DNA from 4 places in the Nocardia sp. NBC_00511 genome. Region 3 is predicted to be linked to each of the others. Evidence: riboswitches for the same ligand, from Rfam matches in the RefSeq annotation. Region 3 holds a riboswitch; each other region holds the start of a gene.

Region 1 (3,617 bases), 2.4 Mb from region 3:
TTCACGGATCTCCCCCTCACCCGCGACCGCGTCTGGCAGGCCCTGCACCATCGCCGGACCCGCACCCCCGCGCGGCCGCAGCCCACGCCGACCCGTCAGGAACTGGCGGCACTCACCGAGTATCGAGTCGAGTGAGTTCGGAAGTCACTGTGGTGCAGGCGATTACCGCCGGGATCAGCCGATGTCGTAGGCCTGGCGAGACAGCCGGAACATGTGGCCGTAGCCCGTGCACTGCACGTAGTCGACGGTGCTCAGGCAGGTGACGGGTCCCTCGGTGATGCTGGCGCCGTAGGGCAGGATCACCGCGGTCGGGCCGACCAGACGGTCACCGTGGCAATTGAATCGGGCGCCGCTGGCATCGAGTGAGACGCGGTCGCCGTAGGCGAGGTGGCATTCGGCGGGGCGGGCGGGCGAGATGTAGTCGTGGTTGGCGATCTCGCAGGCGGCGCCGGTGTTGCCGACTATGCATTCGACATTGCCTGAGGGCGACTGGAATTCGGCCGATGTCGCCTCGGCGTGGGCGAGGCCCGCGCCGGTCAGCGCGAACAGTGCGGCGGTGGTGGTGATGAGACGAATCGGAAACTTCATGGTTGTGCTCCCCCCGGGACAGAACGGTGTCACCCATTCATCGGTGAGACCGGGCGGAACGATAACGCGGAAGACGCAACCCCGGTCGCGCCCTCATCGGCGCGACCGGGGTTGCCCACCGCCAGCGGCTACTTCGTCGGAGCCGGGGTGAACGGTTGGTTGATGGTGGTGAAGTACTGCACGGCCGCGGCGATCGCCACCGGTGCGGTGACCAGGATCATGCCGCCGATCGCGCCGAGCGCACCCATCGCGGCGGCACCGGCCAGGCAGCCGACGACCGCTCCGGGCAGGAAGAAGAACAGGCCGCCGATGATGCCGGTGGCGAGACTGACGCCCGAGCCGACGGCGATGCCGCCCAGCGCGCAACCGACGGCCGCGCCGCCGAGACCGCCGACCAGGGTGCCGATGGTGGCGCCGATGGCGATGGTGTCCTTCATCCGGTTCCAGGCCGCCTGCTCACGGTCGTACGGGGTCTTCCAGGGGGCGGTGTCCTCGAAGGGCAGGGCGACGGGCTGGTACGACGCGTGCGACATGTCGAACAGCGGGGTGAGCGTCGCGGTGTTGTCGCGGATCGCGGCGGAGATGGGGAAGACGAAATCGTCTACACGGAAATTGAGCTGGGTTCCAGCAACCACGTTTCCATCGGGGGCTTTGATGGTGAAGACACCATTGTCGACAGCCATGGAACCGATATCGGTGGTAATGGTCGCGGCCTGATCGGTGGCCGACGCGGTGTAGTGGATTGCACCCACATCACCGGTTGCAGGCTGGGCATTTACAGCCCCGGTAGTGACGACAGTAACTGCGGCGACCATCGCCGTGATCGCAGCAAGACCCTTGACGCGCATGTGATTCACCTCAAATAATCGTCCTGCGTAATTGGAACACGTGCAGGTTCAGCAATTGACAAGCAAACTCTAAGTTCGTTCTCAGGCCCTGAGCAATGGACGAATGTCCTTTAGTGACTCGTTGCACATATGAGCGCCCGGTTCCTCGCAAAACGGACATCAATATGGGCAGATGACCGGCTGGTAGTCGGAACCCGCTTGCGGCACAAGGGATTACAAGGAACCGACCGGCTTGGATTTGACTTATCCGTAGGGCAGGCTCACCATTGCCCGAGTCAGCACCTCGCTAGGCGAGGCTCCTGTACGAACACAGGCCACTGATCCGACGACGTCGAGAGACGCCCAGGGTTAGGACAGATCACCCCGGATTAAGGGGTGATCCGAAGTGGCTTCCCCGGGCCGCGAGCCCCCGGATACGTCGTGCAGTGCCGAAGCTCTGACGAGAGGGGTGCGAGGCTACGCCGTCGCGGCGTGGCCGCGTTTCCCTCTTGCCGCGCGTGGTCGGACAGCAGGTCTTCGTCACGAGGACACAGGCGACGTCCCCGAACGTCACGGCGGCAAGGAGGTGAGGGACGAACAATGAGTTCCGGCGATAGTCCGTATCCGAAACCGGAGTTCCCTGCCCCGACGTCCCCGGCCCGCCGTCTTCCGGTCGCCGCCTGACCCGTTCCACGCCGCACCCCCCACCGGTGTTCTCGCACCGATCGAGTGGTTCCCGCGTGCCCCGGGCCGGTCGTGTCGCGCCCGAAATCGGTTGCCGCCGGGCGCTTTCCGCACGCCCGCGCACCTGATGATGAAAGCGAGAGAAGCGCCATGGCCTTCTTCGCGAACGGCGCCAGCCGCCGCACCGCAACCGTTCCCGCCGCGGTCACCCCCGCCGTGACCGCCCCCTCCGAGCCCACCGGCGCCGTCATGGACAGCGCGCACGTCGGCGATATCGTCGGCGCGCTGGGCAGCATCGGCCGCCACGACACCCTCGAAGGTCGTTCCCGCAAGCAGCGTTTGCGCATGCTGCTGGCGATCATGGGCCCCGGCCTGATCGTGATGGTCGGCGACAACGACGCGGGTGGCATCGCCACCTACGCGCAGGCCGGGCAGAACTACGGCATGGCCCTGGTCTGGACGCTGGTGCTGCTGATCCCGGTGCTGTACGTGAACCAGGAGATGGTGGTGCGGCTGGGCGCGGTGGCCGGGGTCGGGCACGCGCGGCTGATCTTCGATCGCTTCGGAAAGTTCTGGGGCGCTTTCAGTGTCGGCGATCTGTTCGTGGTGAACGCGCTGACCATCGTCACCGAGTTCATCGGCGTCTCGATGGCGCTGAACTACTTCGGGCTGCCCAAGTGGGTGTCGGTGCCGCTGGCCGCGGTGCTGCTGTTCGCCATGGTGGCGGGCGGCTCGTTCCGGCGCTGGGAGCGTTTGCTGTTCGGCTTGATCGCGGTCAACGTCATCATGTTCCCGCTGGCATTCCTGGTGCACCCCAAGGCTTCTCAGGTGGCGCACGGATTCCTGCCGTCGTTCCCGGGCGGGCTGAACTCGACGCTGCTGCTGCTCATCGTCGCCATCGTGGGCACCACGGTCGCGCCGTGGCAGCTGTTCTTCCAGCAGTCCAACATCGTCGACAAGCGCATCACCCCGCGCTGGATCCGCTACGAGCGCATCGATCTGTGGATCGGGATCGTGGTGGTGATGGTGGGCGCGATCGCGATCATGGCGGCCGCCGCCTTCGGGCTGGCCGGGACCGACGCGGCCGGGAACTTCGCCGATGCCGGTGCGGTGGCGCGGGCGCTGCACGATCACGCGGGTCCGACGGTGGGCGCGCTGTTCGCGATCCTGCTGTTCGACGCCTCGCTGATCGGCGCGAACGCGGTCGGGCTGGCCACCACCTACGCGCTCGGCGACACTCTGGGCAAGCGGCATTCGCTGCACTGGAAGATCAGTGAGGCGCCCGCCTTCTACGCCGGTTACGCCGCGCTGCTGGCGCTGGCCGCGGCGGTGTCGTTCAGCCCCGACCACGTACTGGGTCTGCTCACCCAGGGCGTGCAGGCGCTGGCCGGGGTGCTGCTGCCGTCGGCCACCGTCTTCCTGGTGCTGCTGTGCAACGACCGGGCGGTGCTCGGTCCGTGGGTGAACACGGTGCGGCAGAACATCGTCGCCGGCGTCATCGTGTGGTCGCTGGTGCTG
Region 2 (3,617 bases), 380 kb from region 3:
GCGGTCACCCGAATCAGGAACCAGGCCTGGGCGAGGGTCTCGTGCACCTGGAATCGCAGCCGGGCGGCATCCTTCGCGCCGATGTAGACGGCATCGATTCCGATCCGCAGGGCCCGGCCCAGCGTGGCCACGCTCGACAGCACGGTCTCGGCGAAATTCCGGCGCAGGACCTGTCCCGCACCTGGTGTTCCGCTCGACGATTCGTCGCTGGCCCGTGTCACGCGGCAGAACGTATCATGACCTGAACCACATTCTGGACACTATTCCAGAAATCTGTTCGGTCTCATGCGCGACAGGTGTCAGGTTCTCGTCGTCGATGACGGATCATCAAGCGACACTGCATGTTCCTCGCCGAAGCGGTGCTTGAAGTTGCTGCGCGGACGCTGAAGACTGCCCCTATGAAAGCGCTACGCATCCATCACCGCGGCGGCCCCGAGCTGTTGGTCGTCGAAGACGCGCCTCTCCCCCGGCTCGCGACCGGCGACGTGCTCGTTCGGGTCGAGGCGGCCAGCTTCGTGCCCGACGAACTCGACTGGCCCGGCACCTGGACCGATCGCGCGGGCCGCGACCGCGCACCGTCGATCCCCGGACACGAGATCGTCGGCACCGTCACCGAAGTCGGCTACGGCAGCACCGGATTCGAGGTCGGCGACCGGGTGTGCGGGCTCACCGACTGGCACCGCGACGGGTCGATGGCCGAGTACACGGCGGTCGAAGCCCGCAACCTGGCGCTGCTGCCGAACACCCTCGACACCGACCAGGCCGCCGCCCTGCCCCTGGCCGGACTCACCGCCTGGCAGGGGCTTTTCATCCACGGCAGCCTGCGACCCGATCAGTCCGTCCTGGTGCACGGCGGCGCGGGCGGCACCGGCTCTCTCATCATCCAGCTCGCGAAACACGCAGGCGCACAGGTCATCGCCACAGGTCGCCCGAATGCCGAGAAGCTGGTCGCCGACCTGGGCGCGGACCGCTTCATCGACCTCACCGAAGACCCCGAACTGTCCACGGCGGGCACGGTGGACCTGGTCTTCGACACCATCGGCGGCCCCCTCCTCGAACACTCCGCCGCGGTGGTGAAGCCCGGCGGCACCCTGGTTTCGATCACCGCCCCGCCCCCGATCGCTCCCGCCGACGGCCGAGCCGTCTTCTTCATCGTCGAGCCCGACCGCGACCAGCTCCGCGAACTCCTCCGGCTCGCCGCCGCAGGCGACCTCCGCCCCCAGGTCGGCGCGGTGCACGACCTCGACCACGCGCGGGAAGCGTTCCTGCGCAAGCGAACCGGCCTGCCGGGCAAAGCTGTCGTACATATCGCACCGTCGAGGTAGCGTGGCCCGACCTTTTCGGCGGTAGCGGCGAGATTCCGATCGCCCTCACATCGCCGCCACTTCCGCCGGAGAGACCTGAGCGGCGGCGGGGGCCGCGGGGACGTTGAGTCGTTGGAAGAACTGGATCGCGCTCACGATCCCGACGGGGAGGCCGATCAGTACGGTGCCCGCGGCCGCGCCGAGGGCAGCGCCCGCAGCGGCTCCGGCGAGACAGCCACCGACCCAGCCCGGTACGAAGATCGGGGTCATCAGTGCGGCGGGCACGATGGCGCCCAGGACGCAGCCGCCGACGCCACCGACCAGGGTGCCGATCAGGGCTCCGACGCCGGTGGCCAGGCCGAATTGGGTGCCGGCCGCGGCCAGGGCGGAGTCGAAATCGGCCTGCTGGTCGACCGGTTGCAGCATGGTGATCGGCTTGGCCAGGGCGGCGTCGGCGCTCGGGGTGAGGGTCGCGGTATTACCGTCGATGGTTGCGGCAATCGGGAACTGCTGACCGTCGATGCCGTAGGCCAGGGGCAGAGTGGCGGCTACCGCGCCGGTGGGGTCGAGGACCTCGAATCGGCCGTCACGGGTCGAGAGGCTGCCCTGATCGGTGTGCACCACAACGGATTTGCCGACTGTCCTCGCGGTCCAGTCGATGCCGGGTGCGGGAGCCGCGGTCGCGGCGGGGATGTCGCAGACGAGTGCGCCGAGGGTGACAGCGGTGATCGCGGCGAGGGTGGTGAAGTTTCTCATCGGTGAATCAACCTTCGAATTTCGGGTTCGGTGAATTCGAATGGGGTGAAAAGGCCAGCACGAATTACACGGCCGCGCAACGGTAATGCGGACGCGTCGAGGGTCGCGAATCAACGCGACGGGAATTTCCGGTCAGGCTCGTGTGGCGTGTTTCCACCCGCAATCGGGTGAGTGGAACGAGTGACTCGGATACGGACTGTCGCCGGGGGCCATGGGTCGTCCTCACCTCCTCGCGGCCGGGGCGCACGGGGGCGCCGTCACGGATGCACACGAGGATTCCGCGCAGGCAGACGCCTCGCGCGGGCACCTCTCTCGTCAGAGCTTCGGCACTGCACGACGTATCCCGCTGCGCGGGAAGCCACTTCGGGTGACCCCTTAATCCGGGGAAACCTGTCCTAACCCTGGGCGTCTCTCGACGTCGTCGGATCAGTGGCCTGTGTTCGTACAGGAGCCTCACCTAGCGAGGTGCTGTAATTACGTCGCACAGCTTTGCATTACGAAGCCCTATTCGTCAATTTTCCGATTCACGAGAAGTCCGATTACTGCTTCGGCGCTTCGCGTGCCGGTTTCGCGGACACGCCGTGCCATACCGATCGAGAGCCGGACTCCCCGATCCGATACACCTGCACCGTGGCCGCGACACTCGCCGCGATCGCCAGCACCGCGACAGCGCCCACGAGCACCCGCGACAGCGCCCGCCCACGCGATTCGTACACGTGAACCACCGCCATCAGCACCGCCACGATCAACAACCCGGCCGCGAAGTAGATGAACGTGTCACCGAGATGAGTGTGGGTGCGCAGGTCCGGATTTCGCCCGACCCGCTTCTCCAGCCACTCGCCCGCATCCGTGGTGATCGGGGTGAGAACCGCCACGAAGGCGGCCAGCACGAGGTTGAGCCAGACCAGGCGGCGACGAGCCGCGGGCCACAGCGCGGACAGGATCACCAGCACCGCGGTCAACGGTGCCAGCACCACGATGAAGTGCACGAACAGGATGTGGGCCGGAAGGCCGTTGAGCGTCGACATCGGGAACTTTCTCTGGGCAGACCGGACGCGGCCCAACCTTGCACATATCCGCTGAGAACGCGCTGAGATCGCTGCCGAACGTCGAACGGCTTCGCGCGAAACGCCTCGGAGGGCCGACCCCAGCCCTACTGACGCGGTGCGGGCCGTACCGCGTCCACGATTTCGGTCAGCTGGGTGATGATGCCGGTCAATCCCGTGGCGTCGCCACCGATTTGGACGGACTTCAGTTCGGTGGGGGTGGGGAGGTGGTCGACGATGGCGGGGAGGGATTGGACGAGTTGGGCCTGGATGTTGGTGGCGGTGCGGCTGTTGGCGTTCTCGATGCCGAGCTTGTCGTGTTCGCGGGCGGTGCGGCGGAATTGCTCGACGGCGTCGCGGTCGAAGCGGGCGGCTTCGTTGCGGTGTTCGACGAGACCACCGCCTCCTTGATCTGCACGGTGACGATATTGAGCCCGAGCCCGCGATCGTTGCGGGCGTCGTCGCTGCCCTCGGCGACGGTGCGCAGCCGGGCGGTGAGCTCCTCGATGAT
Region 3 (3,617 bases):
GAGGCGTTCCACGCCCCACCCGCCGCCGTGATCGCACCGGTCACGAAACTGGGAAAGATCGCCGGCAGGATCAGCTTGCGCCACCACAGCATGCGCGGCAGCGCCAGACTCGCCGCCGCCTCGCGCAGATCATTGGGCACCGCCGAGGCCCCGGCGATCACGTTGAACAGGATGTACCATTGCGCACCCAACGCCATCAGTAAGATCGCCGCCCACTGCAGGCTGGCACCGGTGTACACCAGTACTGCGGCCACCAGCGGGAACAGGAAGTTCGCCGGGAACGACGCCAGCACCTGCACCACCGGCTGCGCCAAACGCAGCACCCGCGGATTCAACCCGATCCACACCCCGATCGGCACCCACACGATCGACGCGAAGATCAACAGCACGATCACCCGGCCCAGCGTGATCACACCCAGCAACAGTGCGTGGGCCACCTCGTGGTAGCCGACCGTGCTGCCGATGTAGCGGGCCATCGCGATCAGCCCGGCGAGCACGCCCGCCCCGACGATCACCGTGAACGCCACATCCCCGGCGCGACGACGCGCCACCGGCACGTAGAGGGGATGCTCGGCCAGCCCGAACACCCGCATCGCGCGGTCCATCGGAAACACCAGCCGCCCGAAGACCCGCCCCAGCAGGCCCGGAATGTGGCTGCGGCGCAACAGATCCAGCACCAGGCTGCGGCCCTTGTCCGAGGACGCGGTGTCCTCGACCCGGAAGCGCTCCGCCCACACCGTGATCGGCCGCCAGAACAGCACGTTCACACCGATGATCATCACGATCATCACCACGATCGCGAGAAATACCTTGCCGGTATCGGAATTCGCCGACGCCGTCGCCACATACGACCCGATGCCCGGCAGCACGTACTGGCGGTTGTTGACGCTGATCGCCTCGGCCGCGGTCAGGAAGAACCAGCCGCCACCGAAACTCATCATCGCGTTCCACACCAGCGGGAACATCCCCGAGGGCACATCGACGCGCCAGAACCGCTGCCAGCGCGACAAGCGCAGATTGCGGGAGGCCTCATCGAGTTCGCGCGGCTGCGACACCAGGCTGTGATGGAACGCGAAGGTCATGTTCCAGGCCTGCGAGGTGAAGATCGCGAAGATCGAGGCGCACTCCAAACCCAGTGACGAGCCCGGGAACAACGCGATGAACCCGGTCACCGTCACCGACAGGAAACCCAGGATCGGCACCGACTGCAGAATGTCGAGGATCGGCAGCATCACCTTCTCCGCACGCGGCAACCGCGCGGCCGCGGTGGCGAAGACGAAGGTGAACACGATCGACAACCCCAACGCCAGCAGCATCCGCAGCAGCGAACGCGCCGCATAGAACGGCAGCTCGGAGGCGTCGGTGGAAATCGTTGCCGCAGGGGCGTTCTCGTCGAAGGGCACATGCATGCCCGCCGAGATCTTCACCACGATCCAGATCAGCACCGCCGCCGCGGCGAACACCGCGATATCCGCCCAGCGTGAGCGCGGCCGATCCAGTGCTCCGCGTGAGGGATACGAGTGCAGCGGAGTGCTCACTGCTCGACCTCCACCGGCGCCGGCACGGTGCGCCAGCCGACACTGGTCACCGACGGCTCGAGGCTCAGCCGGCTCACCGCGGCCTCCATCTGCCGGTCGTCGCGGCGATCACCGGTCAATTCCGCGCGCACCTGTACGCGGCCGGGCTGGGTGTCGTGGCTCGAGACCGACACCAGTCGGAAATCGGTGCGCGTCAACGACTGCACCAGCAGTGCGCGCACATGCGCCTCGTGCGAATCATCGGTTTCGGCGGTGAACGCGTAGAGCGCCTCGTGGGCTTCGGGGCCGTCGGCGATCGGCCGGTCGACTGTGCGCGCCACCGTGCGCAGCGCGGTATTGACCACCACCACCGCCACGGTGCCCGCGACCGCCGTCGACCACATGCCCGATCCGGCCAGCGAACCCACCGCCGCCGAACACCACAGGGTCGCCGCGGTGTTGAGGCCGCGAATATTGAATCCGTCGCGCAGGATCACACCCGCGCCCAGAAAGCCGATACCGGAAACGATCTGTGCCGCAACCCGAGTCGGGTCGGCGTTACCGCCATTGAAGCCGTGCGCCGACAGCAGCACGAACAAGGTGGCCCCGGCCGCGACCAGCGCGTTGGTGCGCAGCCCGGCCATGCGCGCCCGGAACTGGCGCTCGAATCCGATCACCGCACCCAACCCGACACCGGTGGCGAGTCGGAGCAGCATTTCCCACGTGGTCATGACGGTCTCCTAGCAGAGACGGCGCACTCGAAACCGGACGCTACAGGCACAGCACGGCTGTGCAGCGGAATTCGGGAGTGTCGCCGAGTGAACGATTGGCTAACGGGCATATGTCTGATCCGTCGGGCACGGCAACCACCTCCAGGACCAGCTCGAGCACACGCGCCAGGGGAGTGGGACCGGCAGGAAACGCCGGGTACGGTAACCACCCCTCGTAAGACCTTCAGCACTTCACGGCGTAAACCCGTCCAATGGCGGGAGCCGGTCGGGGTATCCCCTTAGCTCGGGGAAACCTGTCCTGATCCGGGGCGTCTCTCGACGTTCGGGATCGCCGGCCTGTATCCGTGAAGGAGCCTCAGCTAACGACGGCACCTTGCGACAGCGAGTAAACACCCCCGGCGGCGATCGAGCAACTCGACAGCACGAGGGTGTAAGCAACCCGTCAACGCCTCAGCGCGACCACCACCGCGATCCGATAATGACTCGCGGTGGCCCGCGCCCGCGGACTCTCAGTCGCGGTACATGCCTCGATAGGCGGCGATGATCGCCACCAGATGATCGATGATCTCCTCGCGACTGGCACGCAGCGTGCCATTGAGCCACGCCGAGAACATGCCCGCGTTGCCGCTGGCCATCGTCACCGCCGCCAGCCGCCGCCGCACCGGATCCTCGATATGGGAGAACAGATGATCCTGGATGAGCCGGGTGAACACCGGCATCACCGCGATCGTCGTCTGCCCCAACCCCGTCGAGGAATACGGCTCCACCAGAAACAACCGCGACTTGCGCGGATCGGCGAGCACCTTGTCCACCAGCAACTCCGAGAGCGCCCGATCCCGGCTCGGATCATCGGCCACCGCGAACGCCGTCATCGGCCCCAGATACTCCTCGGCGATCAACCGATACAGCACATCGAGCAATTCGTCACGGCTGGAAAAGGATTCGTAGAAATAGCGGTCCGTCAGATTGGCGCGCCGACACACCGCCCGCATCGTCACCGCCCCGGCCCCGGACTCCCCGATCAGATCCAGCGCCGCCTCCAACAACGCCCCACGCCGCGCCTCGCGACGCTCGGTCAGGGTCGTCCCACCCCAGATACGCGGCTCGGACTCGGAGGGCGGCTGCTCGGTCTGCACCGGAACCAGGGTAATGCCCGCACCGACCACCCCACGCGCACCCGCCGTTGACCGCCACCGAACCGCGCTGGGCCGGTGCCGGTCGCCCGCGGGTGGCACCGGCATCGGTCGGATCGTGCTCAGCTGCTCACGATGCAGGCGCTGCCGAGGTTGATGCCGGTCTTGACCGTCAGCAACGCCCACTGCGAACCGTTGTAGGACCAGGCCTGCACATAGTGGGTGCCGGTCGAGGT
Region 4 (3,617 bases), 2.5 Mb from region 3:
AGCAGCACCTCCGGCTGCACCACCAGCGCGCGAGCGAACCCGACCCGCTGACGCATCCCGCCGGAAAGCTCCTTGGGATAGGCGTTCTCGAAGCCGTCGAGCCCGATCATGTCGATGGCGTCGGTGACCCGCTCCTCGCGCTCCCAGACCGCGACGCCGCGGGCGCGCAACCCCAGCTCGACGTTCTGTCGCACGGTCAGCCACGGCAGCAGCGCGAAGGTCTGGAACACCATGGCGGTACTGGGATTCGGCTCGGTGATCTCGCTGGTGCGCAGCCGCGCCGAGCCGGCCGACGGCTGCACCAGCCCGGCGATGATGCGCAACAGCGTGGACTTGCCGGACCCGGATTTGCCCAGCAGCGCGACGATTTCGCCCTCGCGCAGTTCCAGGCAGACCTCCGAGAGCACCGGCAGCTGCTCCCCGGAGGGATTGGTGAAGGTCTTGGTGACGCGGTCGACGGTCACGATTGCGGTGGACACGATGGTCCTCCTTTCGAAAGTTGTTTCAGCTCAGGGAGAATCGCGCTTCGGTGCGGCGCTGAAGTCGCCGCCACACCAGGCGGTTGATGCTCACGGTCACGATGCTCATCACCACGGTGCCCAGCAGCACCTTGGCGAAGACGTCGTCGGCGGTGGCATTGGTGATGTACGCGCCCAGCCCGTAGGCCTCCATCCGGGTGTGCCCGGCCTCGACCACCTCGCCGACCAGCGTGGCGTTCCACGCGCCGCCGAACGCGGTGATCGCGCCGACCAGGTAGCCGGGTGCGATCGCGGGCAGGATGAACGACTTCCAGCGCTGCACCCCGTGCACGCCGAGATCGTCCATCGCCTCGCGCAGGTCCGTCGGAATCTGCCCGGCCGCCGCGATGACGTTGAACAGCACGTACCACTGCGCGCCCAGCGCCATCAGCACGATGCCGCCGAAGTTCAGCGAGATGCCCGTGTAGGTGAGCGCCGCGATCACGAAGATGAACAGGAACTGCGCCGGGAAGCTCACCAGCACCTGCACCACCGGCTGCGCGAAGCGGCAGATCCGCGGATTCATGCCGATCCACACCCCGACCGGCACCCACACCAGGGTGGACACCACCAGCAGCACCATCACGCGGGACAGGCTGGCCAGGCCCAGCAGCGCGGTCGGCCCGAATTCGGCCAGGCCCACGGTCCTTTCGAAGTAGGCGGCCAGCGTCCAGGTGCCCCAGGCCAGCACCGCGAACAGCAGTCCGAAGAACAGCACGTCCCCGGCTCGGCTGCCGGTGCGGTCGTCGTAGGCGGAGCGGGTGCTGCGCCCGAACACCCGCATCCCGCGGTCGATCCCCTCACCGACCGGCCGGAGCATGCGGGCGAGCCGACCCGGCACCGTGCTGCGACGCAGCAGGTCCAGGACGAGACTCCTTGGTGCCGAAGCGCTTTCGGTGTTCTCCACCCGGAACCGCTCGGCCCAGGCCGTCAGCGGCCGCCAGAACAGCACGTTCACCAGCACGATGGTGATCACCATGACGAGCGCGCCGAGCATCAGCGTGCCGACCTGCGCCTGCGAGGTGGCGGCCGCGATGAAGCTGCCCATGCCGGGCAGCGCCTCGTCCCGGCCCGACACCGTGATCACCTCGGAGGCCGCGAGCATGAACCACGCGCCGCCGAAGCTCATCATTCCGTTCCAGATCATCGGCACCATGGCGGCCGGAATCTCCAACTGCCACAGGCGCTGCCAGCGGGTCAGCCGCATCATGCGGGCGGCCTCGTCGAGTTCGCGCGGCACCGTGCGCAGCGCCTGGTAGTAGGCGAAGGTCATGTTCCAGGCCATGGCGGTGAAGATGGCGAAGCTGCACGCCGCCTCCGCGCCCAGGTAGGAGCCGCGGAACAGGGCCACGAACGCGGTCACCGTGATGGAGACCAGGGCCAGCACCGGCACCGACTGCAGCACGTCCACCATCGGGACCAGCACCTTCTCCGCCCGCCGGGAGCGTGCCGCCCACTGGCCGACGACCAGGCTGAACAGGATGGAGGCGACCAGGCCGATGAACATGCGCAGGGTGGTGCGGGCCGCGTAGTAGGGCAGTTCGGCCGCGTCGGTGGAGACCGAGCCGACGGCCGCGTCGGGCGTCCAGGGGACGGACATGTCGCGAAAGAGCCTGAGCACCACCAGGATCAGCAGCACCGCGGCGGCCACGATCAGGTAGTCGACCGTGCGCAGCCGCCCGTGTGCCCGGGGTGCCCGCGGCGTCGTGCCGGGACGATTCGGAATTGCGAGTTCGAGGGTCATCGGGAAGTTCTCTCGTGAATACCGCCGCCGCGCGGGGATATGCGGGCAGCATCGAATACCGCCGGGCACGATCGTGCGGACGGGTCATGAGATCGGTGGATATCCGAATTCATTCGCGGAATTGCGCACACGAATATGCGGTGCGCCGAATGGGCACCGTGAATTCAGCAATTGTGGAACGGGAGGGTCAGCGGCCCGATCCGGGAGGGACCGGCCCGCCGGTAGATCCGGGATCGTCGTCGGATGTCGTCATGGTGCTCGGCCTCCTTCCTGGTCGGCGCGATGGGTCAGCGCACGTGGGGGAGGTCGCCCGGAACACTCGGGTAGGGACGGACACCCCTCTCGTCAGAGCTTCGGCACTGTACGACGTGTTCCGCGTCGGAAAGCCACTTCGGATAACCCCTTAATCCGGAGAAATCTGTCCTAACCTTGGGCGTCTCTCGACGTCGTCAGATCAGTGGCCTGTGTTCATACAGGAGCCTCGCCTATCGAGGTGCGATATCGAACCTAGTGAAATGCTGTGCATAAGTCAAAGATCGCGTATTCACAGTGGTGGAGCGATATGTCACAGCAACCGACCGCAGTCCGGTCGATCGCACCGGGCGGGTGTGTCGCCTACGCTGGTCGGCGTGGTGAGAGCAGGAGCTGCGGCGGTGGGTATCGCCCTGATCGGGGTGATGGTCGCCGGCTGCGGCGGGTCGTCGCCGTCGGCCGCGCCGACGACCACCTCGGTCGTGCCCGCGGTGGTGTCGCCGTCGGCCAACACCGTCGGTCTGTGCGGCGGCGTCACCGATGCGGAGGTCGCGCAGGACACGGGTCTGACCGGACTGCACCGGATCGCGGTCAATCCGATGAGCTGCGCCTGGCAGCCCGCCGCCGGCGGCGACTACGCCGTGGTGTTCCAGTGGTTCCGGGGCAGCCCCCTGCAGGCGCGGCGCACCGAGATCACCACCGGCACCCCCGCCACCGTGCAGGTCGCGGGCGACGCGGGCATCGAATGGCACACCGACAACTCGTGCGAGGTGGCCGTGGCCTTCGGTGACACCGACTTCGTCGACTGGAGCTTGACCGCCGCCGCGGATTCCGCACGGCCGCAACCGTGTAAGGCCCTGGAACAGCTCGCCACGAGCACGTTGACGAAGGCGGGACAGGGATGAACCGGCGAGGGTGGTCGCGAATCACGCTGGCGGCGTTGACCATCGCGAGTCTGGCGGGCTGCTCGCACGGTGGTTCCGGCGACCAGGTGCGCCCCGCCGACGATCCCAACTTCCTGGCGGGCTGCGGCCCCCTCGACGATCAGAAGCTGGCGAGCTCGATCACCGTGACGGGGCTGCACCAGCAGCGCAACCCCACCA

Evidence for each region. Region 3 has a riboswitch for magnesium ahead of OG300_RS10920 (MgtC/SapB family protein). Riboswitches for the same ligand answer to the same signal wherever they lie in the genome.
Region 1: linked by a shared signal. The riboswitch ahead of OG300_RS41015 (NRAMP family divalent metal transporter) and the one ahead of OG300_RS10920 (MgtC/SapB family protein) in region 3 are both predicted to bind magnesium.
Region 2: linked by a shared signal. The riboswitch ahead of OG300_RS09080 (hypothetical protein) and the one ahead of OG300_RS10920 (MgtC/SapB family protein) in region 3 are both predicted to bind magnesium.
Region 4: linked by a shared signal. The riboswitch ahead of OG300_RS22455 (ABC transporter permease) and the one ahead of OG300_RS10920 (MgtC/SapB family protein) in region 3 are both predicted to bind magnesium.

The regions. Positions count from the first base shown of each region.
Region 1 is NZ_CP107849.1:8,802,822-8,806,438, reverse strand. Features, by position in the region: gene OG300_RS41030 (molybdopterin-dependent oxidoreductase) at 1-135, shown strand, start outside; gene OG300_RS41025 (DUF6636 domain-containing protein) at 175-588, opposite strand; gene OG300_RS41020 (hypothetical protein) at 717-1,436, opposite strand; M-box (ykoK) riboswitch at 1,712-1,891, shown strand; gene OG300_RS41015 (NRAMP family divalent metal transporter) at 2,250-3,617, shown strand, end outside.
Region 2 is NZ_CP107849.1:1,922,727-1,926,343, reverse strand. Features, by position in the region: gene OG300_RS09090 (ABC transporter permease) at 1-221, opposite strand, end outside; gene OG300_RS09085 (NADP-dependent oxidoreductase) at 399-1,325, shown strand; gene OG300_RS09080 (hypothetical protein) at 1,371-2,060, opposite strand; M-box (ykoK) riboswitch at 2,361-2,532, opposite strand; gene OG300_RS09075 (DUF2231 domain-containing protein) at 2,600-3,088, opposite strand; gene OG300_RS09070 (SPFH domain-containing protein) at 3,312-3,617, opposite strand, start outside.
Region 3 is NZ_CP107849.1:2,302,324-2,305,940, forward strand. Features, by position in the region: gene OG300_RS10915 (ABC transporter permease) at 1-1,538, opposite strand, end outside; gene OG300_RS10920 (MgtC/SapB family protein) at 1,535-2,248, opposite strand; M-box (ykoK) riboswitch at 2,449-2,622, opposite strand; gene OG300_RS10925 (TetR/AcrR family transcriptional regulator) at 2,758-3,489, opposite strand; gene OG300_RS10930 (hypothetical protein) at 3,504-3,617, opposite strand, start outside.
Region 4 is NZ_CP107849.1:4,782,938-4,786,554, reverse strand. Features, by position in the region: gene OG300_RS22460 (nitrate/sulfonate/bicarbonate ABC transporter ATP-binding protein) at 1-479, opposite strand, end outside; gene OG300_RS22455 (ABC transporter permease) at 505-2,262, opposite strand; M-box (ykoK) riboswitch at 2,593-2,762, opposite strand; gene OG300_RS22450 (DUF3558 domain-containing protein) at 2,892-3,419, shown strand; gene OG300_RS22445 (DUF3558 domain-containing protein) at 3,416-3,617, shown strand, end outside.